4 regions of the Kitasatospora sp. Ki12 genome follow, and region 1 is predicted to be linked to each of the others. Evidence: riboswitches for the same ligand, from Rfam matches in the RefSeq annotation. Region 1 holds a riboswitch; each other region holds the start of a gene.

Region 1 (7,578 bases):
ACACCTTGGAGGACGGGTCCACGCCGATGGCACCGCCGGGGACGATGTGGGTGCGGCGCAGCGAGCGGCGCAGGGAGACCGCCACGGACTGCGGGGTGAGGACGCCTGCGGCGACGTGGGGGAGGAGGGGGAGGTAGAGCTGGTAGCTGAACGGCGTGACCAGGGAGATCTCGGCCTCCGAGGGTGACAGCTTGCGTTCGAGGCGGCGGGCGCACTCCAGTCCGGCGAAGCCACCGCCCACGATCAGGATCCGAGATCGTTCCATCGCTCATCCCTTTGCCGTGAAGGTCCCCATTACTGTCCGCCACATTCGCACGGAGCAGCGGGTGCTGCCACCGGGGTGGGGCGGACGAGGGAGGTGGGGAGGGGCGGTCGAGTGGTGGGGGGAGGAGAGGGGAGACACCGATAGGCTGGGGGCGTGCTACCCGAGGTGACGGCGATCCGCTACGTGACGCCACTGCGAGAAGGCGGCTCGATGCCGGGCCTGGTCGAGGCCGATGACCGGCGGCTGTACGCGCTGAAATGGGTCGGTGCGGCGCAGGGGCGCAAGGCCCTGGTCGCGGAGGTGCTGGCGGGAGAGCTGGGGCGGCGGCTCGGGCTGCCGGTGCCGGAGCTGGTGACCGTCGACCTGGACCCGGTGCTCGCGCGCAGCGAGCCGGACCACCAGGTCCAGGACCAGATGCGGGCCAGCGGCGGGACCAACCTCGGCATGGCCTTCGTCAGCGGCGCGCTCAACTTCGACCCGCTCTGCTTCGAGGTGGACCCGGAGCTCGCGGGCCGGGTGCTCTGGTTCGACGCGCTGATCGGCAACGTGGACCGGTCCTGGCGCAACCCCAACCTGCTGGTGGCGACCGGCGGGCTGCGGCTGATCGACCACGGCGCGAGCCTGATCTTCCACCACAACTGGCCGGGCGCCGCCGCCTGGGCGCGCCGCCCGTACGACGCCTCCGACCATGCGCTGCTGCGGGCCCGGCCGGACGTGGCGGCCGCCGACAAGGAGCTGGCGCCGCTCGCGGAGTCGGTGATCGAGGCGGCCGTGGCGCAGATTCCCGAGGTCTGGCTGGTGGACGAGTTCGGCTTCGACTCGCCCGACGAGGTGCGCGCCGCGTACCGTGCCCAGTTGACCGAGCGACTGGCCGGTCCGCGTGACTGGCTGCCGGAGGTGCCCGCATGAGTGAGTCGTCGTCCGTGCTGCCGGCGGTCGTCGAGCTGCACGACTACGAGTACGCCGTGATCCGCGCCGTGCCGAGGGTCGAGCGCGGTGAGTGCGTCAACGTCGGGGTGCTGCTGTACTGCCGGCAGAGTTCGCACCTGGCGGCGCGCACCCACCTGGACCAGGCCCGGTTGCTGGCGCTGGACCCGGTGGTGGACGTGCAGGGGGTGCGGCGGGCGCTGCACGGGATCGAGGCGGTCTGCCTGGGCGGCCCGCAGGCCGGTCCGGCGGCGGGGGACAGCCCCGGGCAGCGGTTCCGCTGGCTGACCGCGCCGCGCAGTGCGATCGTCCAGCCGGGGCCGGTGCACACCGGGCTGACCGCGGACCCGGACGCGGAGCTGCGGCGGCTGTTCGACCAGCTGGTGCTCTGAGCCGACTGCAGCCGGTGCTCTGAGTCGACTGCCGGGCGTGGTCCGCCGACGGTTGCCGTGGTCAAATCTTGAGTTACTGAAGCACCTGGTCGTACCCTGGCCCCATGGGTTCGACAGCGACGACGACCGTCCCGACCAACGCCGAGTTGATGGAGGTGTTGGCCGCCGTGGGCGCCGCGTACTTCCAGGACTTCGCGGCAGCCGCGGCCCGGCACGGCCTCTCCTCCTCCCAGGCCAAGGCGCTGGGCGCGGTGCAGGAGCCGGTGCCGATGCGCGCGCTCGCCGGGCGGCTGGGCTGCGACGCGTCGAACGTCACCGGGATCGTGGACCGGCTGGAGTCGCTGGGCCTGGCCAACCGGGCGGCGGCGGCCGGTGACCGCCGGGTGAAGATCGTGGTGATCACGGCCGAGGGTCGGGAGATCCTCAACCGCATCCGCGGCGAGATGGCCCGCACCCACCAGGCCTTCGAGGCGATGACCGACGAGCAGCGGATCGCCCTGCACTCGATCTGCGCGCAGGTCCTGCCGGTGCTGGCCGGCCGGACGGGCGGCGCGCAGTAGCGCCATGGCTCTACGGGCGTAGCGCGTCGGTGGCTGCGAGGGCCGTGACCTCGGCTGTTAGGCTTGCGAAGCGTGAGCGCGAAGCCCCAGATCCCCAATGTCCTGGCCTCCCGGTACGCCTCGGCGACCCTGGCCCAGCTCTGGTCCCCCGAGCACAAGGTGGTCCTCGAGCGCCACCTGTGGCTCGCCGTCCTGAAGGCCCAGCAGGACCTCGGCGTCGAGGTTCCGGCGACCGCCGTCGCCGACTACGAGCGGGTGATCGACCAGGTCGACCTCGGCTCGATCGCCGCCCGTGAGCGGGTCACCCGCCACGACGTGAAGGCCCGGATCGAGGAGTTCAGCGACCTCGCCGGCCACGAGCAGATCCACAAGGGGATGACCTCCCGGGATCTGACCGAGAACGTCGAGCAGCTGCAGATCCGCCAGTCGCTGGAGCACGTGCGCGACCGTACGGTGGCCGTGCTGGTCCGCCTGGCGAAGCTGTCCGCCCAGCACTCCGAGCTGGTCATGGCCGGCCGCTCGCACAACGTGGCCGCGCAGGCCACCACCCTGGGCAAGCGCTTCGCGTCGATCACCGACGAGCTGCTGGTCGCCTTCCGCCGCCTGGAGGAGCTGATCGCCCGCTACCCGCTGCGCGGGATCAAGGGCCCGGTCGGCACGGCCCAGGACATGCTGGACCTGCTCGGTGGCGACACCGACAAGCTGGCCGAGCTGGAGCGCCGGGTGGCCTCGCACCTCGGCTTCGACAACGTGCTGACCAGCGTCGGCCAGGTCTACCCGCGCTCGCTGGACTTCGAGGTGCTCACCGCCCTCGTCCAGCTGGCCGCCGCGCCGTCCAGCCTCGCCAAGACCATCCGCCTGATGGCCGGCCACGAGCTGGTCACGGAGGGCTTCAAGGAGGGCCAGGTCGGCTCCTCCGCGATGCCGCACAAGATGAACACCCGCTCCTGCGAGCGCGTCAACGGCCTGGCCGTCATCCTGCGGGGCTACGCCTCGATGACCGGCGAGCTGGCCGGCGACCAGTGGAACGAGGGCGACGTCTCCTGCTCGGTCGTGCGCCGGGTCGCGCTGCCGGACGCCTTCTTCGCCTTCGACGGCCTGCTGGAGACCTTCCTGACCGTCCTCGACGAGTTCGGCGCCTTCCCCGCCGTGATCGAGGCCGAGCTGGACCGCTACCTGCCGTTCCTCGCCACCACCAAGGTGCTGATGGGCGCGGTGCGCGCGGGCGTCGGCCGGGAGACCGGGCACGAGGTCATCAAGGAGCACGCCGTCGCCTCCGCGCTGGCGATGCGCGCCGGCGCCCGGGAGAACGAGCTGCTGGACCGGCTGGCCGCCGACGAGCGGATCCCGCTGGACCGGGCCGCGCTGGACGCGCTGCTGGCCGACAGGCTCTCCTTCACCGGCGCGGCCGGCGCCCAGGTCGCCGAGGTGGTCCGCCTGGTGGAGGCCGTCGCGGCCGCCTACCCGGAGGCCGCCAAGTACGCGCCGGGCGACATCCTCTAGGAAGACGCCGTCCGCTGACGGACAGTCAGCTCTTCGAGGGCCCCGCCGCCGTTCCGGTGGCGGGGCCCTCGTGCGTGTGAATGTGGCCCGGGTCGAGCGGCGGGGTGGTGCCGCAGCACCACTCGGTGTCCGGCTCGGCCACCGGGTGGTCCTCGGGGGTGAGGACGTTGCCCCGGACGGCGGCGAAGGCGATGAGCCCGCCTGCCGTCAGCAGCCCGGCGCAGATCAGCATCGCGATGTGGAAGGCGTGGTCCACGGCGGAGGGCACCCGGTAGGCGTCGCCGCTCAGGCCCGCCAGCGCCGGGAGGGCGGCGACGGCCAGCAGACCGGCCGCGCGCGCGGCGGCGTTGTTGACCCCGCTGGCGATGCCCGCGTGCCGGACCTCGACGGCCGCCAGCACGGTCGCGGTCAGCGGCGCCACCAGGAGGGTCATGCCGCAGCCCATGACGGTGACGGCGGGCAGCACGTCCGCCCAGTAGGAGGAGCCCGCACCGGCGCGCAGCATGAGCAGCACCCCGGCGGCGCAGAGCAGCGGGCCGATCGTCAGCGGGATCCGCGGGCCGATCCGCTTGCCGAGGCGCGCGGCGCGCGAGGACAGCGCGAGCATCAGCACGGTGATCGGCACCAGGGCGAGGCCGGACACCAGCGGGGAGAAGCCGGCGACGATCTGCAGCTGCACGACCAGCAGGAAGAACACGCCGCTGAACGCCGCGTAGACGCAGAGGGTGACCAGGTTCACGGCGGTGAACAGCCGGGAGGAGAACAGGCCGAGCGGCAGCATCGGCTCGGGGGCCCGGCGCTCGACGACGATGAAGGCGGCACCGATGGCCAGTCCGAGCACGCCGCTGACCCAGACCGTGGCGGACACGCCCTCACCGGCGGCGGTCAGGGCGTAGGTGATCGCGCCGAGCGCGAGCGCGGCGAGCACCGCGCCGAGCACGTCGAAGCGGCCGGAGGCGCCCTCGTCCCGGCTCTCCGGGACGTACCGGGTGGCGACGGCGATCACGGCGGCGGCGAGCGGCAGGTTCAGCAGGAAGATCCAGCGCCAGCCGGGGCCGTCCACCAGCCAGCCGCCGAGGAAGGGGCCGACCGCCGCCGACACCCCGCCGAGGCCGGACCAGAGGCCGACGGCCGCCGAGCGGTCGTCAGGGTGGAAGACCGCCTGGAGCATGGCGAGGGAACCGGGGGTGAGCAGCGCCCCGCCGATGCCCTGGACGGCCCGGGCGGCGACCAGCACGTGGATGTCCGGCGCGGCGGCGCAGGCCGCGGACGCGACGGCGAACCAGACCACGCCGATCAGGAAGACCCGGCGCCGCCCGTACCGGTCGCCGAGCGCGCCGCCGAGCAGGATCAGGCCCGCCAGGGTGAGCAGATAGGCGTTCAGGGTCCATTGCAGCGACGCCAGGGAGGCGCCGAGGTCGGCGCCGATCCGGGGCAGGGCGACGTTCACCACGGTGCCGTCGAGCATCGCCATGCTGGAGCCGAGCACCGTCGCCAGTAGTACCCAGCGACCCTGCGCGGTGCCCAGGCGCAGGGTGCCGGCCTCGGAGGTGGCCACGGCTCGATCCTCCGCCCCGCGGGGCGTACGTGACAAGGGTCACCGGTGGGTGTGTCGGGGGTGGCGGTGCGTGAGCGGACGGCAGCGCAGTGCCGACGACTTCGGCGCAGGGTCGTGGATCAGTGGCGCGGCGTAAATGGATTGTGTACGCACCGTACAGCGGATCATTCGGAGGGTGACCGGCGCAGGGGGGATGGTTGCCCGTTCAAGAGATCGACATTGCTTCACCCGAACGGATGGGTTTTAGTTCAGCGACCGCCCGGCCAGTCCGGACGGATCCTCCGGGCGGAACGCCGAATCCTGCCGCTGCCCGGTGGTTCGATCTGAACTCTGTACGGCAGGAGCGGGGGACCCACAGGTAAGTCGCCGGACCGGAGTTCGCGCCTCAGGGCGCGGGCGTCCAGGGCCGGCTTGGGGTGAAGCCGCGCATGCGGCCGGGCAACTCCAGCCCGAACCCGACAGCTCACCTCGCAGGCGTCGGAGAGGAAACTTCCATGCCTGCTCAGGCTCGTCGTATCGCCCTGCCCCGCGCCGCCCGCATCGGCATCGCCACCGCCGTCACCGGTGTCTCCTTCGTCCTCCCGCTGGTCACCGCGGTGAGCGCCCAGGCCCACACCGCTCCGGCCGCCCCCTCCGCCCCGGCTGCCGCCGCCACCGTCGCCGACGCCAAGCCGGCCGGCCAGGCCGCCCCGGCCGCCGCGCACGAGAGCTACCGCGTCATCAGCGGCGACACCCTGTCCAAGATCGCCGACGCCAAGCACGTCGACGGCGGCTGGCAGGCGCTGTACGAGCAGAACCGCTCGGTCGTCGGCGCCAACCCGAACCTGATCTACCCGGGCCAGCAGCTCGCGCTCGCCGGCCACGCCGCGGCCCCGTCCGCGGACGCCGCCCCGGCCGCCCCGGCGAAGCCGGCCGCTCCCGCCGCCCAGACCGCCAAGCCGCAGGCCCAGGTCCAGGTCAAGACCGAGGCCGCCAAGCCGGCCGCCCCGGTGCAGACCCAGGTTCAGACCGCCGCCCCGGCCCAGGCCGTGACCGCCGCTCCGGTCGCCGCGACCTCCGGCTTCGTCGCGCCGCTGGCCAACCCGCAGCTCGGCACCGCCTACGGCGTGGCCGGCTCGATGTGGGCCTCCGGCCACCACACCGGCCAGGACTTCATCGCCTCCACCGGCACCCCGCTGCGCGCCGTCGCCAACGGTGTCGTGGTCAAGGCCGGCAACGGCGGCGCCTACGGCAACGAGGTCGAGATCAAGCTCGCCGACGGCCACTACGCCGAGTACGCGCACCTCTCCGTGATCGGCGTGACGATCGGTCAGACCGTCACCGTCGGTCAGCAGATCGGCCTCTCGGGCGCCACCGGCAACGTGACCGGCCCGCACCTGCACTTCGAGATCCGCACCGGCTCGGAGTACGGCTCGGACATCGACCCGGTCGCCTACCTGCGCGCCCACGGCGTCGCGCTCTGACCCCTCCGGGGTTTCAGTAACCACCGCTGCTGCGGAGCGAATCGATCCTCCGGGATGGTCATGTCGGGTGACCGCTCGACCGGGTGATCGCCGCACAGTGGTCATGGGCGCGGGACACGCCCAGGCCGGCCCGGCTCGCGGGACAATCCTCCCTCGCGAGCCGGGCCGGCCGTTGTCGTTTCCGGGTGCGGCCGCTGCTGTGCGTGCGAGGGGTTGCCGGCCCGGTCAACTCCCCTGCGGGGGAACGGCGGTGGGCCCGGTTCAGCTCCGGTGGGCCGGCTGGCCGTACCGGGCGGCGGCCAGCAGGTCGTGCATCCGGTGGCCGAAGTCCTCGGTGTCGCGGGCCGGTTCGGGGAAGACCAGGCGGACGTCGCGGTGGCCGTCCGGGTGGTCCAGGCGCAGCACCAGGCCGTGGCGGTCGAGGGCGAGCGGGCGGACGTCCGGGTTGCGGACGAGCAGTACCGGGTCGAGCAGCCGGGTGAGGACGTCGAGCGCCTCGGCGTGCTCGTCGGCGAAGTGGGTGAGCATCGCGGCCTCGTGGCGGGCCATCGGGTCGGCGGCGGCGAGGGCGAGGTCGGCGCCGGTGACCGCGCCGGTGCGGTACGGGGTGGCGAGGACGGCGTGGGCGACGTCCACGTGCAGGTGGACGCTGAGGCCGTCGTCGGCGAGGTGGGCGAGGTGGAGCCGGCCGGCCAGGGTGAGGCGGGCGCGGACGCGGTCGCGGACGGCGACGGGGGAGACGTCGGTCACGTCGAGGACGACGGCGAGGCCGTCGGTCGCCTGGGCGGCGGCCAGGGTGAGCGGGGCGTCCAGCGGGGCGCGCAGCCGAAGGCGGGAGCCGTGGGCGGAGACCGGGGTGTCCAGGTCGTGGTGCTCGCCCAGGGCGCGCACCGTGAGCGAGGAGGCCGTG
Region 2 (7,578 bases), on a different contig from region 1:
GGCCGAGGACGACCCGGCGCTGCTGGACCAGCTGCTGGCGATCCCGCAGGTGCACCTGGTGGTGGACGGCTACAACGTGACCAAGACCGGCTATCCGACGCTGCCGCTGGAGCAGCAGCGGATCCGGCTGCTGGGCGGGCTGGCGATGCTGGCCCAGCGCACGCAGGCGGAGGTCACCTGTGTGTTCGACGGGCAGGACCTGGACGTCCCGGTGATCATGGCGCCGCCGCGCGGGGTCCGGGTGCGGTTCAGCCGGACCGGGGAGACGGCGGACGAGCTGATCCGCCGTCTGGTGCGGGCCGAGCCGCAGGGCCGTCCGGTGGTCGTGGTCTCGGCCGACCGGGAGGTCGCGGAGGGCGTGCGGAAGGCGGGCGCGCGCCCGGTGGCCTCGGTGCTGCTGCTGAACCGGCTGTCGCGGCCCTGAGTGCGGACCGGGCGGAATGCGGCCTGGTCAGCGTCGTTTCCGCGATGGTGTGCGGGTCCCGTGAAGTCAGTGTGGGAAACGGAGTTCACGCCTACGGGGGAGTAGCAAAACGGATAGATCTTCACTAGGGTCTGGCGTCAAACCTATTTTCCGGAATCTCATCAGATCAGGTGAGTCCGATGGAAGAAGGAGCTGCTCCCTTGGCCTCCCACCGCCGTCCGAAGCAGGCGAGCCGCGCCCGGGTCTCCGTGCTCACCGCTGCCGCTGCGACCGCGGTCGCCCTCTCCGCCCAGGTCGCCGCGCACGCCGCGCCGCAGCCGAACAAGACGGACGTCAAGGCGCAGATCGACCAGCTCCAGGAGGAGCAGGAGCAGGCGGCGGAGAAGTACAACGGCGCCAAGGAGCGGGCCGACCAGCTGCGCAAGCAGGCCGACCAGCTGCAGGACCAGGTGGCCCGGGGTCAGGAGCAGATGACCCAGCTCCAGGTCGGCCTGGCCGAGGTGGCGGGCGAGCAGTACCGCACCAACGGCATCGACCCGTCCGTCCAGCTGATGCTCTCCTCCGACCCGTCGGGCTACCTGGACAAGGCCTCCACCGTCCAGCAGGCCAGCACCACCCAGGCCGAGGCGCTCAAGTCGCTGCTGGACCAGCAGCGCCGGCTGGACCAGGAGAAGACCGAGGCGGCCGCCGTGCTGGCCTCGCTCGACACCACCACCAAGGACCTGAACCAGGCCAAGTCGGACGTCAACACCAAGCTGAAGGCCGCCCAGGACCTGCTGAACTCGCTCAGCGCCGCCGAGCGCAACGCCCTGAAGGCCCAGCAGGCGCAGGACGAGCGCGCCTCCCGCGGCAGCGAGCGGGTCGACCTGAGCAACCTGCCGCCGGCCAGCGGCTACGCGGCGGTGGCCCTCGCCAAGGCGATGAGCAAGCAGGGCTCGCCGTACGTGTGGGGCGCCACCGGTCCGAGCACCTTCGACTGCTCGGGCCTGATGGTCTGGGCGTACGGCCAGGCGGGCGTCTCGCTGCCGCGCACCTCCCAGGAGCAGGGCCACTACGGGACCCGGGTGCCCTCGATGGACCAGGCCCAGCCCGGCGACCTGGTGATCTACGGCGGCGACATGCACCACGTCGGGATGTACATCGGCAACGGCATGGTGGTCCACGCGCCGCACACCGGTGACGTCGTGAAGGTGATGAAGGCCGACGCGATGCCGATCAACACCATCCGCCGGGTCTGACGGCCCGACACGCCGAAGAGGACCCGTCCGGGCCCTGTGATCCGCGCCACCCTCCGACGGGGGTGGCGTTCGGGTTTTCGACCGCTTCGCGCTCAATGGGTGAGACCTGATCAGCCTTGCGTACGGCGGCGGTCACCAACGGTCATTTTCACAAAAGAACTTGGGTAATCTTCCGTCTTTTTTCTGACAAGGATTTGAACCGATCACGGTTCAGTTACTAGGGTCATGCTCCGAACCACCGCACTGTCGATCGCCCAGCCAGGGTGGCGGCGGTGGTTACCGCCGAGTTCGCGAGGCAGCGGGGCAGGACGAAGCGACTGCCCGACAGGGGAGCCCAGTGGTCGGGGGCGCTGCGCAGCGGAGCCGGGGAACCACGTTCCTCCGGGGTGAATCGGTGCCAGGTCGGCCGTTGCGACGGCCGTGAGGCGCCGTAGGGCATGCTTCCGGCCCGAACCCGTCAGCTCACCCGGTAGGCGGACGTAGGAAGAAGGAGTCCGCCTTCGTGGCGTCCCATCGTCGTCCCAAGCCAGCCGGCCGCGCCCGTGTCTCGATCCTGACCGGTGTCGCTGCCGCAGCCGTCGCCCTCTCCGCGCAGTCCGGCGCCCACGCCGACCCGCAGCCGACCAAGGACCAGGTCAAGGAGCAGGTCGACCAGCTCAACGAGCAGGCCGAGGTGGCGACCGAGCAGTACAACGCCGCCCAGGAGAAGCAGCAGGCCCTGGAGAAGCAGGTCGCCGGCCTGCAGGACCAGGTGGCCCGCCAGCAGGCCCAGGTGACCGACCTGCAGGGCGGCCTCGCCGAGATCGCCGGGGAGCAGTACCGCAACGGCGGCATATCCCCGACCGTCCAGCTGATGTTCTCGTCCAGCCCGGACACCTTCCTCACCCAGGCCGGTGCGCTGAACCAGGCCGGTGACACCCAGAAGAACCAGCTGAAGCAGCTCCAGGAGCAGCAGCGCAAGCTCGACCAGGACCGCTCCGAGGCCCAGGGCAAGCTCGCCGAGCTGGAGTCCACCACCACGCAGCTGAAGGCCTCCAAGGACGAGGTCCAGAACAAGCTGAAGGCGGCTCAGGACCTGCTCAACACCCTGACCGAGCAGGAGCGCCAGGCGCTGCGCGCGGCCGAGGAGAAGGCCGCCGCGGACGCCAAGGCCCAGGCCGACGCCGCGAAGGCCCAGCAGCAGGCCGCCGAGCGCGCCTCGCGCGACAACAGCCGCACCGACCTCGCGGCGCCCTCGTCCACACCGGTCGCCAAGCTGCCCGCCGCCGGCAGCTCGCGCGGTGCCGCCGCGCTGTCGGCCGCCGCCTCCAAGGTCGGCAGCCCGTACGTGTGGGGCGCCACCGGCCCGAGCTCCTTCGACTGCTCCGGCCTGATGGTCTGGGCGTTCAACCAGGTCGGCGTCTCGCTGCCGCGCACCTCGCAGGACCAGGCCCACGCCGGCACCCGGATCGGCACCGACCTGTCCCAGGCCCAGCCCGGCGACCTGCTGATCTTCTACACCGACGCCCACCACGTCGGCATCTACGCGGGCAACGGCCAGGTGCTGCACGCGCCCAAGCCGGGCGCCTCGGTCCGCTACGAGGCCGTCAGCAACATGCCGCTGTCCGGCATCGTGCGGGTCTGATCCCCGCTCCGCGCCTCCGGGCCCGGTCTTCCGTCACGGGAGGCCGGGCCTGCGGCTTTTCCGGCGGATCGGGCTGATGTCCGATTGCGGGTCAAATATTCGGGTCCGGAGGGGTTTGGACTCGCTTGCCCGGACTCGCTAACGTCTGCCACCGGACTCCCGCTCCACGGCCGCCCGCAGTGGTGCGGCGGCGGGGGCCGCGACGCCGGATTGGAGCCGCTGCAGCATGCCCGTGCACCGCCGTTCCCAACTGCTCGCCCGCGCGCTGGTGCTGACGGCGGCGGCGACCACCGCGCTGGGCGTGGCGACCGGCGGCAGCGCCCAGGCCGCCCCCGGCAGCCCCGACCCGGCCGACCGCAAGGACGTCAAGGCGCAGGTGGAACAGCTCTACGACGAGGCCGAGCAGGCGTCGGAGAAGTCCAACGCGGCGCAGGAGGCCCAGCGGCGGCTCCAGGGCGAGACCACGATCCTGCAGGGCGAGATCGCCGTCGCCCAGGACCAGCTCAACGAGTTGCGCGGCGACCTGGCGACCGTGGCCGGGGCCGAGTACCGCGGCGGCGGGATGACCCAGACCGCCCAGCTGATGCTCTCCCCCGACCCGGAGGGCTACCTCGCCCGCGCCCGCGCCCTGGGCCAGGCCACCGAGCGGCAGCGGGAGACGCTGCACGAGCTGGTCACCCGTCAGCGCCGGCTCGACCAGCGGCGCACCGAGGCGACCGGCAAGCTCGCCGAACTGGACGAGGCCCGCCGCTCGCTCGCCGACAGCAAGCAGCAGATCCAGCAGCGGCTGGCCAAGGCGCAGAAGCTGCTGAACGGCCTGGGGGCGGCCGAGCGGGTCCGGATGGTCGCCCAGGACGCCAGGGACGCAGAGCAGCGCGCCACCCGCGGCACCGACCGGCTGGACCTCGGCTCCACCCCGCCCGCCTCCGAGCGGGGGGCCGCCGCGCTGGCCGCCGCGGTGCGGATGGTCGGCTCGCCGTACGTCTACGGGGCCACCGGGCCGCGCGCGTTCGACTGCTCCGGTCTGATGTACTACAGCTGGCGGCAGGCCGGAGTGACCCTGCCGCGCACCTCGCAGGCCCAGGCGTCCGCCGGCCAGCGGATCAACATCTCCGACGCGCGACCGGGAGACCTGGTGATCTTCTACCGGGACATGCACCACGTCGGCATGTACGCCGGCGGCGGCGTGATCGTGCACGCCCCCTACCCGGGCGCCAGGGTCCGCTACGAGAGCGTCAACGCCATGCCGATCTCAGGGGTGGTCAGGCTCTGAGCTCGCCGCCGTCCGACCCCCGCGACCCCCACCCGATAGCCCGGCCCCGCCGCGCGCTGTCCCGGCGGGGTGCGCTGCTGCTCGTGGCCGGCGGGCTGGCCCAGCTGTCGCTGCCGCCGGCCGCCCCGGCGGCACCCGCCCGGCAGGCCGCCGACCGGCGCGCCGAGGTGGCCGCGGCGCTGGCGGAGCGGGCGGCCTCGCTGTCCTCCCGGTCGGGGCTGCCGGTGGCCGAGGCCGGGTACCGCGACCTGGTGCTCGCCGCCGGCGGCGGCCCGGACCGGCTGACCGCCGCGGCCGACCTGGCGGTCCGGATCGCCGGGTACGACGACCACCCCGTGGTGTACCCGCGGCGGATCGAGCTGGCCCGGGCGGCGGACGGCTGGCGGGTCGAGCGCGAGGAGAGCGCGAGCGGGCCGCCGGCGCTGTGGGACTTCGGCCCGGTGCGCGCGGCGCCGGGCGCGCGCTGCCTGGTGCTCGCCTCCGCCGACGGCCCCGACCCGGCCGGGCTGGTCGAGGTGGGGGACCGGGCGGTGCCCGCCGTCGAGGAGCTCTGGGGCGGCGGCCGGCCCGGCCGGCTGCTGCTCGAACTGCCCGCCACCGAGGAGCGGTTCGCCCGGTTGCTGGAGGGCGACCCGGCGAGCTGGACGGACATGGCGGCGGTCACCGTGGCGGCCCCCGGCGCGCCCCGGAACACCCCGGCGGACCGGGTGCTGGTCAACCCCGAGGCGTACGGGCGGCTCAGCGCCTTCGGCCGGCAGGTGGTCATCACCCACGAGGCCACCCACGTCGCGACCAGGGCCGACACCCGGGCCTGGACACCGCTCTGGCTCTCCGAGGGCGTCGCCGACTGGACGGCCTACCGCGACTCCGGCCGCGGCCCGCGGCAGATCGCCCCCGAGCTGGCCCGGGACGTCGCCGCCGGGAAGGCCCCCACCGAGCTGCCCGAGGACCGGGACTTCACCGCCGGCGCCCCCGGCATCGCCCAGGCCTACGAGCAGTCCTGGCTGGCCTGCGAGCTGATCGCCCGCCGCTACGGGCCGCAGCGGCTGATCGCCTTCTACCGGGCGGTCGGCGCCGACGACGGGCAGGGCGAGGACCGCGAGCGTCGTGCGGACCGGCTGCTCCGCGCCGAACTGGGCCTCGGCCTGGCCGAGTTCACCCGGCTCTGGCGGGAGGACGTGGCGGCGCTGAAGGACTGACTCTGGGCTGGGACGCGTCAGCGCCGCTGCTCGGCGGGCGCGCCGCCCGGGTGGTCGATGCCGTCCAGCAGGTCCTGCTCGTACGCGATGCCGGGGCGGACCGGGTAGCCGGCGGTGGGTTCGCGGTCCAGCACCACGGTCGGCGGCAGCGGCGCCTCGCCGCGGCTGGAGCGCCACAGCCGGACGCAGGAGAGCACGGCGGCGGCCAGCAGCAGCAGGTTGCGCGCGGCCAGGACGGCGATCGCGCCCGGGTCGCTGGCCAGGACCTGGGTGAACATCGTCGGGAACTCGACCAGCGTCAGCGGGCAGGCGAGCAGGATCAGCAGGGCCACCGGCCGCTGGCTGCTGCCGCGCACCGTCAGGCAGACCGCCGCGACGCCGACCAGCCAGACCAGGTACTGCGGGCTGATCACCCGGCTGGTCACCACGAAGATCAGCAGCGCGCACAGCGCCGCGTCGTACATGGTGGCCGCGTTGCGGCGCTTGGAGGTGAAGCGCCAGAACAGCAGCCAGAGGAAGCCCAGCACGGTGCCGGCCATCATCACCTTGCTGATCACGCCGACCCACGGCCCGAGCATCTCGGGGGAGCCGTAGTTCATGGTGACCCTGCCGTCCCAGCCCCCGGCGATCCGGGCCAGGTGCAGCGGCAGCGCGCCGACCGACTCGACCTCGATGCCGCGGTCCTTCTGGAAGGCCAGGAAGTCGAAGGCGCCGTTCATGCCCGCCGCGAGCAGGAAGCCGATCGAGACGGCGGTGGCCCCCGCGAGCGTCCAGGAACGGCGGGTGCGGCGGCCGGAGGGGGTGCCGATCAGGCCGAGCAGCGGCCAGACCTTGACGATGCCGCCCAGGCCCAGCAGCAGCCCGCCGACGGCCGGCCGGCGGATCAGCGCCAGCAGCCCGGCCAGCGCGACCGCGGTGACGATGACGTCGAAGCGGTTGTAGATCATCGGACCGAGCAGCGGGACGCCCACCACCCACATCCAGGCGCCGGTCAGCGCCCGGCCCCGGCGCAGGCCGGTGCGGACCAGCAGCGCGGCCGCGGCGGCGTCGGCGATCCCGCAGATCACCCAGAACGAGACCAGGTACGACCAGGGCAGCAGGCCCGGCAGCAGGATCACCAGGGCGGCGCCCGGCGGGTACTGCCAGGTCACGTCGTCGAACGGGAAGGTGCCGGTCTGCAGCACGCCGTACCAGGCGTGGTAGATCATCCACACGTCGGCGGTGACGTCGCCGCCGGGCGACTTCAGCACACCGGTGATCAGCAGCACCAGCAGCGTCCGGGTGGCCACCCAGGTCGCGCCGAGAGCGGCGAGCGCCCCGAGCGGGCGGCCGAGCCGGCCGCGCGAAGAACCGGGCTCGGTGGCCGGGGCCAATTCCACTGCGCTCCCTCGTTCGTCTCGTACGTCCCCACCGGAGGCGTCGTACCGACGGACGCCCGGGCCACGCGCTGTCGCGGCCTAGGTACTAGGACTGACCCGGGGGTCAAACGGTTGCCGTGTGCGCTTCCGTTCCCGGTGGGTCATGGTGTTGACCTATCGTACGGATCACCCAGCGGTACACCGAGCACCCCCCCGACCGAGCGAGCCGTGGCCTGATGCACAGAACCTTGATCGTCACCAATGACTTCCCGCCCCGACCGGGCGGCATCCAGGCCTTCGTGCACAACATGGCCGTCCGTCAGCCCGCCGGAAGCGTCGTGGTGTACGCCTCGACCTGGCGGGACGGCAGCGAGGTGCGGAGCTTCGACGCCGAGCAGCCGTTCCCGGTGATCCGGGACCGGACGAAGGTGATGGTTCCCACACCCCGGGTCACCCGGCGGG
Region 3 (7,578 bases), 380 kb from region 1:
CCGGCCTCCGGCCCCGGTGGGGCGGTCCTACGGGTTAGCGATCACCGGTCACCGGTCACCGGTCACCCGCCGCCGGTCAGCGGTAGACGCGGACGTAGTCGGCGGCCATGGTGATCGGGGCGGTCCCCTGCGGCGCGGGGTGGTACTTCCCGGCGCACACCGAGAGGTTGAGGATCAGGTACGCCGACCAGTTGGAGCCGACGCCCTTGCCGTCCGAGTGGACCTTGACGCCGTTGACGTACCAGTCCACGGAGGTGGCGCCGTAGTAGGTGCCGATGGTCACCCACTGGTCCTTCGCGACGGCGCTCGCGTCGGTGTAGTACTTCGGGGTGCTGGGGTTGACGTGGTTGGTCAGCTCCAGCAGGTTCGGGTTGTCGGGGTGGTACTCGAAGGAGTCGATCTCCCCGTTGCCGTTCTTCCAGGTCCACAGGGCGGGCCAGGCTCCGGTGCCGGCCGGCAGCTTGACCCGGGTCTCGGCGTAGTCGCCGGTCTTGACCTGGAAGCCCTCGCTGGAGCCCTCGGTGGTCAGGAAGCCGGTGTTCCAGGCCTGCTTGCCGTTCTCCAGGGTGTTGGAGCCGGGCGCGGCGGTGAAGGTGGCGACCCCGTTGGCGACGCTGACGTTGTTCTTGTTCAGCCAGTCCAGCTTGTTGTCGTCCGGATTGTGGTTGCCGTAGTGGTACGAGCTGCTCTTGTCGCCGACCCAGCGCTGGCCCCAGGAGATCCCGCTGTTGAACTCGTCGGACCAGGTCAGCGACTTGCCGGCGACCGGGGAGGACGGCGCCGGGGTGGTCGGGGTCGCGGTGGCGCTCGGCGTCGGGGTGGGGCTCGGCGCCGGGGCCGGGGTGGCGGCGGTCGAGACCACCAGCTGCTGCGCGGGCAGGTTGTGCCAGGCGCCCGCCTGGTCCTGCCAGAAGCCGAACTGGGTGTACGTCCCGGCGGGCAGGGTGCGCGCACCGCTGGTGAAGTTCACCCCGCCCGGGCAGATCTGCAGGTTGGAGGCGTTACCGGGGAAGTCCAGGTTGGTGCCGCGCGCGTCGCGCACGCCGACGCCCACGGTCTTCGCGGTGAAGCAGGCCGAGGAGTGCAGGGCGAGCGAGGCCGTGGTGGCCTTGCCCGCGACCATGGTGGCCGGGGCGAGACGGTCCTGGGTGACGGTGGGCGCGGTGGCGGCCTGGGCACCGGTGACGGAGGGCACTCCGAGCAGTCCGGCGCCGCTGATGGCGAGCGCCCCGGTGGCGGCGAAGGCGGCGTTGCGGCCGCGGCGGGAGGAACGGGCGGCGTGGCGCGGCGCGTGGCTCCGGGCAGCAGGCATCGATATACGCATGTGGTGGCCTCTGCGACGCCTGCGAGGTTAGCTGTCGGGTTCGGGCTGCAGTTGCCCGGCCGCCTGTGGAGCGGCTTCACCCCTAGCCTCGACCCGTACGCGCGAGCGCACGGGGCCGGGCGCCGACCTTGGTTCCCCCGCCCCTGTCCGCTGTGGTGCTCGGTGACCCGTCGGCGAGTGGACAGGACTCGGCGTCCCGGCGACGGGGTCCGCGGAGGCGGACGGTCGTTGCAGGCTAGGCAGGCCGTACGTGAACGGACAACTTCCTCGGGCCGGTTGTCGTGCAGCTCACAGTGGTGTCGATCAACGACGCTGCGTGGTGGCCGAGTTGATCACCTCGCGCGGCCCAGTGGTGGCCGGGCTTCGGGCCGGCGCGGTGGCCCCGCTGCGGCCCGGCTGCGGTCGCGATCCGCACCGTGGCCGGGCCACACCGTGACAAAGATCTGACCGAATTCACCCGGTCGGATAAATTGGAGGCCTGACATCTTCCGCAGTGCACAAGAGCACCGAACCCCGAAACGAGGAGCCGCCCCACCATGACCGTGTCCCTGCCCGCCTTCGCCGGCCGCACCTACGTCTTCCGGGCCGACAACGGCGCGGCCTTCCGCAACACCTACTCGGCCGACGGCACGCGGCTGCGCTGGGAGGGCCTCGGCGAGTCCGCGGGCCAGTGGGAGGACGTGCGACTGCACGTCGCCGAGGTCGCGCCGGGGATCTACTTCGTCAGCTGGACGGAGCAGAGCGGGATCACCGTCAGTCATGTGATGGACCTCAACGCGCAGACGGTCCGGGCGTTCTGGACCTTCGAGGGCGAGGGCGGCCGGGTCGGGCAGCTGCACACCGGCACGCTGGAGCGGGTGGCCTGAACCGCCTGACGACCGAACCCCCGGGGCCGCGGGCTCCGGGGGTTCGGTCTGTTCGCTCTGTTCGGACGCTTCGGTCTGTTCGGACGGTCGGCGGCCGGGCGGTCCAGGTCAGACGGTCTGGTTCGGCACCTTGAGGTGCTGGGACATCCACTCCAGCGAGGACGGCAGCAGCGCGCTCCAGGTCTCGAAGTTGTGGCCGCCGTTCTCCAGCATGCTGTACGAGACCTTCATCGGGCTCTGCACCGCGTCGACGAAGGCCTCGGTCTCCCGCCGGTAGTCGCCGTCGCCCTTCTTGGTGCCGGCGAGCAGCACGGACACCTTCGGCGGCGGCAGGTTCTTCAGCCGCCACATCAGGTTGGCCTCGTCCCGGCGCTGCTTGCTGCCGCCGAACAGGTCACCCGTGGTCGGGTCGTCGGCGGCGTCGTAGTAGGCCGAGAGGGCGACGGCCGTCGGGAAGACGTCCGGGTGGCGCATGGCCAGCTTGAGCGCGCAGTAGCCGCCGGTCGAGTTGCCCATGAAGGCCCAGGCCTGCGGGTCGGACGAGACCCGGTAGCTGGCCTGGATCGCCGAGGGCACGTCCTTGGTGAAGTACGTGTCGGACTGCGCGCCGTTCGGGATGTCCTCGCACTCGGTGTCCTGCGGCAGCGCGGGCGAGGGACGCATCAGGACCATGACGGTCGGCTGCATCCGGCCCTCCTGCAGCAGCTTGAGCGCCGCGCCCGGGTAGTTGAAGCGGGTGATCAGGTTCTCGGCGATCCCCGGGAATCCGGTGCTGACGATCACGGCCGGGAACTGCTTCTGCGCGTACTCCGGCTGGAAGTACTGCGGGGGCAGGAAGACGTAGCCCTCGGTGGACAGCCGGCTGACCGCGCCGTCGATCCGGACCTTGCGGATCTCGCCGGACTGGCTGGGCTCACGGCCCATCGCACCGCCGCCCTTGACCGCGGCGTGGCCGATCGTCTCCACCACGAGCCGGCCGGCGGCGTCCGCCTTGTTGTGGATCACCACCGGGCCGGTCTGGCCGGTGCCCAGCAAGTCGTCCCAACTGCTGTAGAAGGCGAAGTAGTTGTTCGCCACCAGGCCGAGCGCCGCGAGCACCGTGAGCTGGGTGGCGAACAGCGCGCCGATCCGGCCGAGCACCGCCTGCCAGGACTTCTTGGCCAGCCTGGGCCACAGCCAGACCGTACCCCCCATCACCAGGAGGGCGATCACTACGGTCAGCGCCAACACCTTGTGGCTCGTCAGACCCATGTCCTACTTGCTCCCACGCCTCGAACTCCAGTCCCCTCCGCTGGGGACATCCGAGGAGGTCACCCCGGTTCCCCCGCCGGGACGCGAGGACCAACCCTAGCGCTACCTGGGAGAAGGCCCGCGAGTCTGGGAGTTCGCGAGGAACGGATGACAGCGGACGGATGACAGATGACAGCTGACAACTTTCGAAATCTGAAAGCTGAAATCTGAATTCTGTCAGCTGTCACCCGTCCGCTGTGACCCGTCCGCTGTCGGGTTGGCCCGGGCGACGACGGGGGAACGAACCGATGCGAGCCGGCGCAGCCCGGCGCGAACCGGTGCGGGCCCGACACAGGAGGCGACCGATGGGCGGCTGGACGGCGGAGATCAGGGCCCGGGTACGGGAGCCGCGGATCTGGTACGTGGCGACCACCGGGGTGGACGGCGCCCCGCACGTCACACCGATGTGGGTGGACCTGGCGGACGACCGGGTGTTCTTCAACACCACCATCGGCCGGGTCAAGGAGCGGAACCTCCGCCGCGACCCCCGCGTCTGCCTCTCCCACGCGGACCCGACCGACCCGTACGACCGCGTCCAGATCCACGGCCGGGCCGTCGAGTTCGTGACCGGCGAGACGGCCGACCGCCAGATGGACCGCCTCGCGCACAAGTACCTCGGCGTGGACCGCTACGAGTGGGGCATCCCGGGCGAGCGGCGGGTCACCGTGTTCGTCCAGCCCACCCGGATCCGCCGGGTCGTCGGCGTCGAGCCCCTGCCCGCCACCCACCGGGCCGACTGACCCCGCCTTCGCCCGCCGGCCCCTGGGCCCTCAGGACACCCGCCCCCAGAGCCGCAGCCCCGCCGTGAGCTCCCGCATGCAGCGCGCGCCCAGGTCCTGCGGGGAGCCCGGGCCGGTGGCGGGGGCGTCGGAGGTGGCCCACTGCTCCAGGGCCACCCGGATCGCCGCGGTGGCCGCGGCGGCGGCCAGCCGGATCTCCAGCGGGTCGGTGCCCTGTGGGCAGCGTTCGGCGAGGACGACCCGCAGCCGTTCCTCCGAGTCGGCGTGGACCCGCTGCCAGGTTCCCTCCAGCCGCGGGTCGCGCAGCAGGCTGCGGGTCCACCGCATCATCTCCGCGCCCGCCTCGTCGGGCGGCGTCAGCGACGCGACCGCCGCGCGCTCCAGCGCCTCGCGCAGCGGCAGGTCGTCCGGGCTGTCGGCGAGCTGGTCGACCCACTGCCGTCCGCCGGCCGCGAGCAGCGGGGCGACGGCGTCCTCCTTGACGGAGAAGTACCGGTAGAAGGTGCGCAGCGAGATGCCCGCGGCGAGCGCGATCTCTTCGGCGGTGGTCGATTCCGCCCCCTGCTCGGCGAAGAGCGCGGCGGCGGTGCGGGCGATCTCCAGCCGGGTGGCGTCACGGCGGCGCTGGTTCAGGGTCGGGCGTCCGGTCACGGGGTCAGCCTACGCGGGCGAATGCCACTGTGGCACTCCACGCCGAGTTGGCACGACAAGACTTTTTGGCACGTCGTGCCAAGTAGGCGTACCGTGCCGCCAGAGGTCGAGAGACCACGAACGGAACGGAGTACCACCATGGAGCGCTTCAGCGGACGGAACGTCCTGATCACCGGCGGCGGCTCGGGCATCGGCCAGGCGACCGCGCACCGGATCCTCGCCGAGGGCGGGAACGTCGTCGCCGTCGACGTCAACGAGGACGGTCTGAAGAAGACCCTGGACCGCGCGACCACCGACGGCACCGCGGACCGCCTGGCCATCCGGGTCCTGGACATCTCCGACGAGGTCGCCGTCGTCGCGGGCGTCGCCGAGGCGGTCGCCGCCCTGGGCGGCCTGGACGTCCTGGTCAACGCGGCCGGAATCCTCCGCGCCTCGCACACCCACGAGACCAGCCTGGAGTTCTGGAACACGCTCCTCGCGGTGAACCTCACCGGCACCTTCCTGATGACCCGCGAGGCGCTCCCCGCGCTGCTCGCCGCCGGCAAGGGCGTGGTGGTCAACTTCAGCTCCACCTCCGCGAGCTTCGCCCACCCCTACATGGCCGCGTACGCCGCGACCAAGGGCGGCATCCAGTCCTTCACCCACGCCATCGCCTCGGAGTACTCGAAGCAGGGCCTGCGCGCGGTCTGCGTCGCCCCGGGCAGCATCGACAGCGGCATGACCAACAACCCCGGCCTGCCCGCCGACACCGACTTCAGCCTGCTCGCCAAGCTCGCCCCCGCCCTCGGCCAGGGCTTCGCGGGCCCGGAGACGGTGGCCGGCGTGATCGCCATGCTCGCCTCCGACGACGGCGCCTTCGTGACCGGTACCGAGCTCCGCATCGACGGCGGCACGCACATGTGACCCAGCCCGCCCACGCGGTCCCGAACGGCGGGGGCCCGTGCCGTCCCCCGTACGGCGCGGGCCCCGCGCGGCGTCAGCGGAGGGGCTTGGACAGGCGGATCTCCCGGCCGCCCGCGTCCGCGACGGCCTCCGTACCCTCGCCCGCGTCCGCTTCGGTGGGCGTGAGCGGGGTGAAGCCGTGGCGGCGGTAGAGGACGAGGGCGGCGGTGTTCCCGGGGAGGACGCCGAGGTGGAGGGTGGTGCCGCCGCCGGCACGGGCCCAGCGCTCGACCTCCTCGATCAGCCGGTCGGCGACGCCCCGGCCGCGCGCCCGCGGGGCGACCCACAGCGAGCGCAGCTCCCGTACGCCCTCGGGCGACCCGAGGACCCCGCCGACGAGGCCGACCGGGGTGGCGGGGGTGGCGGGCGCTGTGCCTGGGACGTCGTCCAGGAAGGCGGCGACGTGGTGGGCGCCCGGGAGGTGGAGCCGGGCCCGCCAGCGTTCCTCGCCGCCGTCGTGCCACTCGGCGAGGCCGTACGTGAAGGCGTACGGCGCGTCGGTCAGAGCCGCGAGGCGGAGGTCGCGCCAGAGCGGCCAGTCGGCGGTCGTGAGGGTTCGGAGTGTCACCATGGCCGATCACCGTAGACCGGACCGCGTCGGGTGATCGTCAGCCCGTTCGGGCCCGGGCGTGACGGCCCCTCGGGAGCGTGCCGCCGCGGGCGTCGCGCCGGTCGGCGAGGGTGTTGCCCGCCGCGGCGACGGCGGCCCCGGCCAGGAGGAAGGCCACCGTCATCAGGAAGCAGGCCCCGGCCACCCGGCGGTAGCCGCCGTGCAGCCGCGGGTCGAGGAACGGGTACGGGTACCAGTCGACGGCGTGGCCGCGCAGCAGGACGTACGCCAGGTACAGCAGCGGAAGCCCCAGCCAGCCGAGCACGACCGCCGGGCGTACCCGCCGCACCGGCGGGTCGACCAGCCAGTCGGCGAGCACCAGGAGCGGCACCACCCGGTGCAGCACGTCACCCACCCACGGGATCACCAGGTGCTCCGGGTACGTCGCCAGCAGCGTGCCGAAGGCCAGCCCGGTGATCGCCAGGTAGAGCACCACCGCCCCGCGCACCTCGTCCGGCACCGGGCGGCGGTCGGCCAGGCCCGCCCAGCCGCCGTAGCCCAGGACGGCGAGGCCGGCCAGGTTGCTCAGGTTGGTGAAGGAGCCGAAGAAGTTCAGCACCCCGGTGGGGTCGTTCGCCGCGCGGTAGCCGGAGAAGCAGAGGGCGACGGCGGCGAGGGCCGCGACGGCGAGCCGGGCGGGCGCGAGCCACGCGTGGACCGGTGGTGCGGGCATCGTCGGATCCGCCTCTCTGCGAGCGCCCCTCCCCCGGTCGTCCGGTCATCCGGTCCGTACGGTCGATCATCCGGTTGTCCGGCCGTACGGTCGTCCGGCGGGAGGGCTACTCGGATTCAAACCCGGGCGGGCGGAGTCGGCCACAGGAGCCGGCCCGAGCCTCGCGGCGGCTTCGGCGGGGCGCGCCCCCGGGCAGCGGCCGGGTCGGGCTCACGGGGTGCGCCAGTCGGCGGCGAAGGCCGTGGCCGGGTTGGTGGTGAGGAGCAGTTCGGTCAGCTCCGGGCCGAAGGTGCGGGCCAGTCGCGGGGCGAGGTCGGTGAGCAGGCGGACCGGGCCGCCCGCCTGCCGGGCGGTGCGGGTGGTGGTGTCGGCGCCGAGGAGCAGCCGGTCGGCGTGGCCCGCCTCGACCAGGTCGGCGATGACGTCGAAGGCCTGGAGGTCGGCGGGGTGGCCCGCCCGGGAGGGGCTGTCCAGCGCGAGGT
Region 4 (7,578 bases), on a different contig from region 1:
ACGAGCTGGTCGAGGCGATCGAGGAGGGGGACCGGGAGACGCTGCGCGAGGAGCTGGGCGACGTTCTGCTGCAGGTGTTCTTCCACTCCCGGATCGCCGAGGAGCACCCGACCGAGCCGTTCACCGTGGACGACGTGGCCGGTGACATCGTCGAGAAGCTGATGTACCGGCATCCGCACGTGTTCGGGGACGTGGAGGCCGGGGGCGCCGCCGAGGTGGAGGCGAACTGGGAGCAGCTGAAGGCCGCGGAGAAGGCGGACCGCGAGTCGGTGCTGGACGGTGTGCCGGCCGGGCTGCCCGCGTTGGCGTACGCGGCGAAGCTGGTGTCGCGGGTGCGTCGGGCTGGCTTCACGGGGGTGCCGGACGAGCCGTACGAGCTGCCGGCGGAGGTGACCGCGGAGTCGGCGGGCCGGCTGCTGCTGGCGGTGGCGCAGCGGGCGCACGACGCCGGGGTGGACGTGGACGCGGCGCTGCGCTCGGCCGCGCGCGGTTACCGGGACGCGGTGCGCGCGGCCGAGGGCCTCAAGCCGGACGAGGAGTAGGGCCTCAGGCCGCCGTGGCGGTGGCCCGGACGGGGTGCCGCTGCGGCGGGACGAGTTCGCCGATGGCCTCGCCGACGAGGACGACGAGTTCGGCGAGGCGTTCCAGGTCGAGGTGGTCGGGCAGGTCGGCGAGGGAGATGATCCGCTCGCCGTCCGGGCCGGCGACGGCGAAGAGGTCGATCGGCCCGAGGTGCTTCTCCGCGGTGTCGACGAGGGCGGCGACGTCGCTGGGGCGGCGGATGTCGCCGGAGACGCCCACGACGGGGCAGCCCGGCCGGTCGAGTTCGGCGGCGAGGTCCTCGGCGATGCCGACGTGCTGGTCGGCGATCAGCATTCCGGCGGCGCCGGCGGCGGAGAACCGGCGGGCGAGGCCGGAGCCCGACCCGCCGTCGAGTACCGCGATGACGACGACTGACCCGCTGACCCGCATGGTCTGCTCCTCCCTGTGGGCGACACCGCACCGGCGCCCACGCGTACTGCGGAGGATCGTAGGCAGGTCCTGATCCTCCGCAACAGGGATTACCCCTCAGGTGACCAGGCTCACGCCTGCCGTCCGGCCAAGAGCTGTCCAAGAGCTGTCCACGGCCCGTCCACGGGTCGTCCACGGAGTGTTGGCGCACCGGTCGCATGCCGTCGGCGCGGAGGCCGCACGCCGTTGACGCGGGGTGGCGCGCGTCCTGCGGGAGGGGGTGCGGACACCCACCGGATACGGTCGACCCATGCCAGCTCAGCCCGACGCCCCCTTCGCGGAGCCCGCCGCCCAGCAGCCCGACGCCCCGGCCCCGGAGCCCGCGGCCCCCGCCGCGCCGCCCGCCGCGCCGCAGCTGTTCACCTGGGAGTTCGCCGCCGACCCGTACCCCGCCTACGCCTGGCTGCGCGAGCACGCCCCGGTGCACCGCACCAAGCTGCCGAGCGGTGTCGAGGCCTGGCTGGTGACCAGGTACGCGGACGCCCGGCAGGCGCTCGCGGACAGCCGGCTGTCGAAGAACCCGGCGCACCACAGCGAGCAGGCGCACCGCACCGGCCGGGTGGGCATCCCGGGGGAGCGGCAGGCGGATCTGATGACCCACCTGTTGAACATCGACCCGCCGGACCACACCCGGCTGCGCCGGCTGGTGTCGAAGGCGTTCACCCCGCGCCGGGTGGCGGAGTTCGAGCCGCGGGTGCAGCAGCTCACGGACCGGCTGATCGACGGTTTCGCGCAGCGCGGTTCGGCGGACCTGATCCACGAGTTCGCCTTCCCGCTGCCCATCTATGCGATCTGCGACATGCTGGGCGTGCCGGCCGAGGACCAGGACGACTTCCGCGACTGGGCGGGGATGATGATCCGGCACGGCGGCGGTCAACGCGGTGGCGTGGGCCGGGCGGTGAAGCGGATGCGGGCGTACCTGCTGGAGCTGATCCACCGCAAGCGGGCGGACCTCGGGGACGACCTGATCTCGGGTCTGATCAGGGCGAGCGACCACGGCGAGCACCTGACCGAGAACGAGGCCGCGGCGATGGCCTTCATCCTCCTCTTCGCCGGTTTCGAGACGACGGTGAACCTCATCGGCAACGGGACGTACGCGCTGCTGCGCGATCCGGGGCAGCGCCGGTTGCTGCAGGAGTCGGTGGCGCGCGGGGAGAGCGCGCTGCTGGAGACGGGGATCGAGGAACTCCTGCGCTACGACGGGCCGGTGGAGCTGGCGACCTGGCGGTTCGCGACGCAGCCGCTGACCATCGGCGGGGTGGAGATCCCGGTGGGCGATCCGGTGCTGGTGGTGCTCGCCGCGGCGGACCGCGATCCGGCCCGGTTCGCGGACGAGAACACCCTGGACCTGGCCAGAACGGACAATCCGCACCTGGGCTTCGGGCACGGCATCCATTACTGCATCGGAGCCCCGCTGGCCCGGCTGGAGGGGCGGGCGGCGCTGGCCACGCTGCTTTCCCGGCTGCCGGATCTGCGGCTCGCGGAAAGTCCGGAGAATCTGCGCTGGCGAGGTGGTCTCATCATGCGTGGCCTGCGGGAACTCCCGGTCGAATTCAGTCCGGAGAGCCGCTCCCCGCACACGCTTCCGCAGGCCCCCGCGCACGCTCCTTCCGCGCCCCTGACAAATTGACACGAAGTGACGGTGAGCCGGGTGACGCGCTGACGGAGCGTCGCCCGGAGCCCTTGAATCAGGGTGTGAAGGACCATCAATCCGGACATAACGCCGCCGTTGGTAGGCGATCGGACACGCGCCGTAATTTCTGTGTGATATCGGTGATATGAGCTTGTGATTGGTCTGAGGATCTGTCTACTCTCCCTGGAGTTCGCAGCTGCGGACCTCGTGCGCGGAACGCCGAATCCTGCCCGCCGCGTCACGGGAAACCGACCAGAACCCTGGGCAGGGGCGGGGGACCCAGGTTTGTTGCCGTCCCCACGGCTTGGGGTGAAGCCGCCCGAGCGGAATCGTTTCCGCGTACGGCGGCCGGGCCACCTCCCGGTCCGAACCCGACAGCTCACCTCGCAGGCGTGCGGAGAGGGACCTCTTCATGCTGTTCGTTGGAACTGGCCGCCACCGTCGTCGCACCCAGGCCGAGAAGGCCATCGCCGTCGCGGGTGTGGCCGGCGTCGGACTCGCGATGCCGCTCCTCACCGCCACCGGCGCCTCCGCCGCCCCGGCCTCCACCTGGGACGCCGTCGCCCAGTGCGAGAGCGGCGGCAACTGGAGCATCAACACCGGCAACGGCTTCTACGGGGGCCTGCAGTTCACCTCCAGCACCTGGAAGGCGTACGGCGGCACCTCCTTCGCGCCGCAGGCCAACCAGGCCAGCAAGGGCCAGCAGATCTCGATCGCCGAGAAGGTGCTCGCCTCGCAGGGCCCGGGCGCCTGGCCGGTCTGCTCCCAGAAGGCCGGGCTGAGCAAGGGCGGCGCCCCGGCGTCGGTCGACACCTCCTCGGACGCCAAGCCGCAGTCCGCCCCGCAGCAGCAGACGCCCAAGCGGCAGCAGGCCCAGAAGCCGGTCGAGAAGCCCGTCCAGAAGCCGGCCGAGAAGCCCGCCCAGAAGCAGGCCCCGAAGCACGCCGCGCCGCAGCAGGCCGAGAAGCCCGTCGACCAGTCGGCGCAGCAGTACGTCCCCAAGCACGCGGCCCCGTCCGCCGCCCAGCCGGCCCCGGCCGCGCAGACCGGCCACGACTACACCGTCCGCGCCGGTGACACCCTGTCGACCATCGCCGCCACCCAGGGTGTGTCCGGCGGCTGGCACGCGCTCTACGACGGCAACCGCGGCACCGTCGGCGGCGACCCGGACCTGATCCTGCCCGGCCAGGTCCTGCACCTCGGCTGAGCCGCCCCGCCCGGGAGGCACGCCCGGCCGGGGGAGACGCTCCGGCCCCGGGAAGTGCTTCCGCCCCGGGGAGGCGCGCCCGGCCCCGGGACGCGCTCCCGCCCCGGGCGCCGCGCCCGCCCCGGAGCCGTCCCTCCGGGGCCGCAACGCCCGTGCGGGCGAAGGGGGTCGGCGCTACCGGCCCCCTTCGTCCGCATTCGCCCGTCCCGGGCGGACAAGGTGGGACAAGCAGGTGAACTACCGGGGGGTAGCGGGGCCACACGCTGAGACGGGACCCAGGTCGACGTGGCCCCGGGAGCCCGGGCGGCTAGGCTCTGGTCCGTAACGACTCCGCAATCGTCCTGCCGACAGCACCAGCGTCAGCCGGACCTGCTTCCGCTAGGAGATGCCTCGTGCCGTCCATCGATGTCGTCGTAGCCCGTGAGATCCTCGACTCGCGCGGCAACCCCACGGTCGAGGTCGAGGTCGGCCTCGACGACGGCAGCACGGGTCGTGCCGCTGTCCCCTCGGGTGCCTCCACCGGTGCCTTCGAGGCGCTGGAGCTGCGCGACGGTGACAAGAACCGCTACTTCGGCAAGGGCGTGGAGAAGGCCGTCCTGGCCGTCATCGAGCAGATCGGCCCGGAGCTGGTCGGCTACGACGCCACCGAGCAGCGCCTGATCGACCAGGCCATGCTCGACCTCGACGCCACCCCGGACAAGTCCTCGCTCGGCGCCAACGCCATCCTGGGCGTCTCGCTGGCCGTCGCGCACGCCGCCTCCGAGGCCAGCGACCTGCCGCTGTTCCGCTACCTGGGCGGCCCGAACGCGCACGTCCTGCCGGTCCCGATGATGAACATCCTCAACGGCGGCTCGCACGCGGACTCCAACGTCGACATCCAGGAGTTCATGATCGCCCCGATCGGCGCGGAGTCCTTCTCCGAGGCCGTCCGCTGGGGCGTCGAGGTCTACCACACCCTCAAGGGCGTGCTGAAGGAGCGCGGCCTGTCCACCGGCCTCGGCGACGAGGGCGGCTTCGCGCCGAACCTGGACAGCAACCGCGAGGCCCTGGACCTGATCACCGAGGCCATCCAGAAGGCCGGCTACGTGCCCGGCCGTGACGTCGCGCTGGCCCTGGACGTCGCCGCCTCCGAGTTCTACAAGGACGGCGCCTACCAGTTCGAGGGCAAGGCCCTCTCGGCCGCCGAGCTGATCGAGTACTACGCCGAGCTCGTCGCCGCCTACCCGCTGGTCTCCATCGAGGACCCGCTGGACGAGTCGGACTGGGACGGCTGGAAGGCCATGACCGTCAAGCTGGGCGACAAGGTCCAGCTGGTCGGCGACGACCTGTTCGTCACCAACCCGGCCCGCCTGGCCAAGGGCATCGAGACCGCCACCGCCAACGCGCTGCTGGTGAAGGTCAACCAGATCGGCTCGCTGACCGAGACCCTGGACGCCGTCGAGCTGGCCCAGCGCAACGGCTACCGCTGCATGATGTCGCACCGCTCCGGCGAGACCGAGGACGTCACCATCGCCGACCTGGCCGTCGCCACCAACTGCGGCCAGATCAAGACCGGTGCCCCGGCCCGCTCCGAGCGCGTCGCCAAGTACAACCAGCTGCTGCGCATCGAGGAGATCCTCGACGACGCCGCCGAGTACGCCGGCCGCGGCGCCTTCCCGCGCTTCAAGCACGAGGGCTGAGACCGCGAGGTAGCGCAAGCCTGACCGGTGCCCCGCCGTTCACCCCGTAGGGTGGACGGCGGGGCACCGTCGCGACCAGGAGGGGATACGGGAGATGGCAGGCTGGAGGATTCCGGGCTTGGCGGCCCGGCCTCGGTTCACGAGCCGGGCGACCGTCCTCGTCCTGGTGCTCTGCTCGCTGGTGGCGATCCTCGCCTACCCGACGCGGCAGTTCATCTCCCAGCGCGCCGAGATCTCCGCCCAGCGGGCGAAGGCCGACCACGCGCGCCAGCAGGTCGAGCAGCTGCGCCGGGAGAAGGCCCGCTGGCAGGACCCGGAGTACGTCAAGGCGCAGGCGCGCGCCCGGCTGCACTACGCGGTGCCGGGGGAGACCCCGTACATCGCGGTGGACCCGGCCGGGCAGGCCTCCGCCAAGCCGTCCTCGTCCGCCGCCGGTGCCCCGGCGGCCGGTGTGGCAGCCGGTCAGCCGAAGGCCGCCAAGCCCTGGTACGCCAGCATCTGGGACTCGGTCGACGCCGCCGACACGGCCGCGCCGGCCCCCGCCGCCCCCCTTCCGCTCCCACCGTCCCCCGTTGGAGACACCTCCCCCCATGACCACTGAGAACCACCCCTCCGTCTCCGACGCCGACGTCGCGGCCATCGCCGCCCAGCTCGGCCGGGTGCCGCGCGGCCTGCGCGGCGTGGCGCACCGCTGCCCCTGCGGCAACCCGGACGTCGTGGAGACGGCCCCCCGGCTGCCGGACGGCACGCCGTTCCCGACGCTGTACTACCTGACCTGCCCCAAGGCCGCCTCGCTGATCGGCACCCTGGAGGCGGACGGCGTGATGAAGGACCAGACGGCCCGGCTCGCCGAGGACCCGGAGCTGGCCGCCGCCTACCAGAAGGCGCACGAGGACTACATCGCCCGGCGCGACGCGATCGAGGTGCTGGAGGGCTTCCCGAGCGCCGGCGGCATGCCGGACCGGGTGAAGTGCCTGCACGTGCTGGTCGGCCACTCGCTGGCGGCCGGCGAGGGCGTCAACCCGCTCGGCGACGAGGCGATCGGGATGCTGGAGGAGTGGTGGGCCAAGGGCCCGTGCGTCTCCCCGGCCGAGGTCGAGGCCGCCGGGGAGCGGGTCGCCCGCAACCGGGCCAAGGAGCAGGACCACGAGGCCGTGATCGCCGCCAAGCAGCAGAAGACGGCCGAGCGCGCCGCCAAGAAGCTCGCCGCGGACGACCTCCCGCAGGACGGTGCCACGCAGGACGGTGCCGGGCAGGACGGTGCGCAGGACACCGACGGGCAGCAGGAGTCGCGGTGACCATGACCCGGGTGGCCGCGATCGACTGCGGCACCAACTCGATCCGGCTGCTGGTCGCCGATCTGGACCCGGAGACCGGGGAGATCACCGACCTCGACCGCCGGATGCTCGTCAACCGGCTGGGCCAGGACGTGGACCGGACCGGCCGGCTGCACCCCGACGCGCTGGCCCGCACCTTCGCGGCCTGCCGGGAGTACCAGGAGATCATCTCCGGCTTCGGCGTCGGCCCGGAGCGGCTGCGCTTCGTCGCCACCAGCGCCTCCCGGGACGCCGAGAACAGCGACGAGTACACCAAGGGCGTGCGCGACATCCTGGGCGTCGAGCCGGAGGTGGTGAGCGGCGAGGAGGAGGCCCGGCTGTCCTTCCTGGGCGCCACCAAGGAGCTGACGGGCGACCGCTTCCCCGCTCCGTACCTGGTGTTCGACCTGGGCGGCGGCTCGACCGAGTTCGTGCTCGGGTCGGACGACGTCCAGGCGGCGCGCTCGGTGGACATCGGCTGCGTGCGGCTCACCGAGCGGCATTTCGGCGGGGCCGAGCTGCCCTCCGCGGAGCAGGTCGCCGAGGCCCGGGCGCACGTGCGGGCCGAGCTGGACCGGGCCGAGGAGGCCGTGCCGCTGACCGGTGCGGCGACCCTGGTGGGCCTGGCCGGAACGGTCACCACGGTGTCCGCGATCGCCCAGGGCCTGTCGGGCTACGACTCGGCGGCGATCCACCACTCGCGGCTCAGCCGGGAGCGGGTCGCGGAGATCG

What was found. Region 1 has a riboswitch for cyclic di-AMP ahead of ACYP53_RS35525 (M23 family metallopeptidase). Riboswitches for the same ligand answer to the same signal wherever they lie in the genome.
Region 2: it holds a riboswitch for cyclic di-AMP, as region 1 does, so the genes downstream of both, ACYP53_RS16965 (C40 family peptidase) here and ACYP53_RS35525 (M23 family metallopeptidase) in region 1, are expected to answer to the same signal.
Region 3: it holds a riboswitch for cyclic di-AMP, as region 1 does, so the genes downstream of both, ACYP53_RS37150 (glycoside hydrolase family 16 protein) here and ACYP53_RS35525 (M23 family metallopeptidase) in region 1, are expected to answer to the same signal.
Region 4: it holds a riboswitch for cyclic di-AMP, as region 1 does, so the genes downstream of both, ACYP53_RS05220 (LysM peptidoglycan-binding domain-containing protein) here and ACYP53_RS35525 (M23 family metallopeptidase) in region 1, are expected to answer to the same signal.

Annotation. Positions count from the first base shown of each region.
Region 1 is NZ_BAAIHT010000003.1:1,107,492-1,115,069, reverse strand. It holds gene ACYP53_RS35555 (NAD(P)/FAD-dependent oxidoreductase) at 1-265, opposite strand, end outside; gene ACYP53_RS35550 (HipA family kinase) at 419-1,174, shown strand; gene ACYP53_RS35545 (DUF3037 domain-containing protein) at 1,171-1,584, shown strand; gene ACYP53_RS35540 (MarR family winged helix-turn-helix transcriptional regulator) at 1,689-2,144, shown strand; gene purB (adenylosuccinate lyase) at 2,208-3,647, shown strand; gene ACYP53_RS35530 (MFS transporter) at 3,673-5,205, opposite strand; cyclic di-AMP (ydaO/yuaA leader) riboswitch at 5,517-5,697, shown strand; gene ACYP53_RS35525 (M23 family metallopeptidase) at 5,700-6,668, shown strand; gene ACYP53_RS35520 (DUF2470 domain-containing protein) at 6,930-7,578, opposite strand, start outside.
Region 2 is NZ_BAAIHT010000001.1:3,831,477-3,839,054, forward strand. It holds gene ACYP53_RS16955 (NYN domain-containing protein) at 1-424, shown strand, start outside; gene ACYP53_RS16960 (C40 family peptidase) at 625-1,662, shown strand; cyclic di-AMP (ydaO/yuaA leader) riboswitch at 2,001-2,154, shown strand; gene ACYP53_RS16965 (C40 family peptidase) at 2,165-3,286, shown strand; gene ACYP53_RS16970 (C40 family peptidase) at 3,513-4,559, shown strand; gene ACYP53_RS16975 (hypothetical protein) at 4,643-5,758, shown strand; gene ACYP53_RS16980 (glycosyltransferase 87 family protein) at 5,776-7,137, opposite strand; gene ACYP53_RS16985 (glycosyltransferase family 4 protein) at 7,353-7,578, shown strand, end outside.
Region 3 is NZ_BAAIHT010000003.1:1,491,995-1,499,572, forward strand. It holds gene ACYP53_RS37150 (glycoside hydrolase family 16 protein) at 77-1,312, opposite strand; cyclic di-AMP (ydaO/yuaA leader) riboswitch at 1,333-1,489, opposite strand; gene ACYP53_RS37155 (phenolic acid decarboxylase) at 1,861-2,190, shown strand; gene ACYP53_RS37160 (alpha/beta hydrolase) at 2,299-3,441, opposite strand; gene ACYP53_RS37165 (PPOX class F420-dependent oxidoreductase) at 3,786-4,220, shown strand; gene ACYP53_RS37170 (TetR family transcriptional regulator) at 4,251-4,871, opposite strand; gene ACYP53_RS37175 (SDR family NAD(P)-dependent oxidoreductase) at 5,010-5,774, shown strand; gene ACYP53_RS37180 (GNAT family N-acetyltransferase) at 5,848-6,384, opposite strand; gene ACYP53_RS37185 (Pr6Pr family membrane protein) at 6,422-7,096, opposite strand; gene ACYP53_RS37190 (phosphotriesterase family protein) at 7,307-7,578, opposite strand, start outside.
Region 4 is NZ_BAAIHT010000001.1:1,229,863-1,237,440, reverse strand. It holds gene ACYP53_RS05235 (nucleoside triphosphate pyrophosphohydrolase) at 1-542, shown strand, start outside; gene ACYP53_RS05230 (SDR family NAD(P)-dependent oxidoreductase) at 547-972, opposite strand; gene ACYP53_RS05225 (cytochrome P450 family protein) at 1,262-2,641, shown strand; cyclic di-AMP (ydaO/yuaA leader) riboswitch at 2,885-3,051, shown strand; gene ACYP53_RS05220 (LysM peptidoglycan-binding domain-containing protein) at 3,057-3,851, shown strand; gene eno (phosphopyruvate hydratase) at 4,244-5,530, shown strand; gene ACYP53_RS05210 (FtsB family cell division protein) at 5,649-6,131, shown strand; partial or broken gene ACYP53_RS05205 (DUF501 domain-containing protein) at 6,103-6,642, shown strand; gene ACYP53_RS05200 (Ppx/GppA phosphatase family protein) at 6,831-7,578, shown strand, end outside.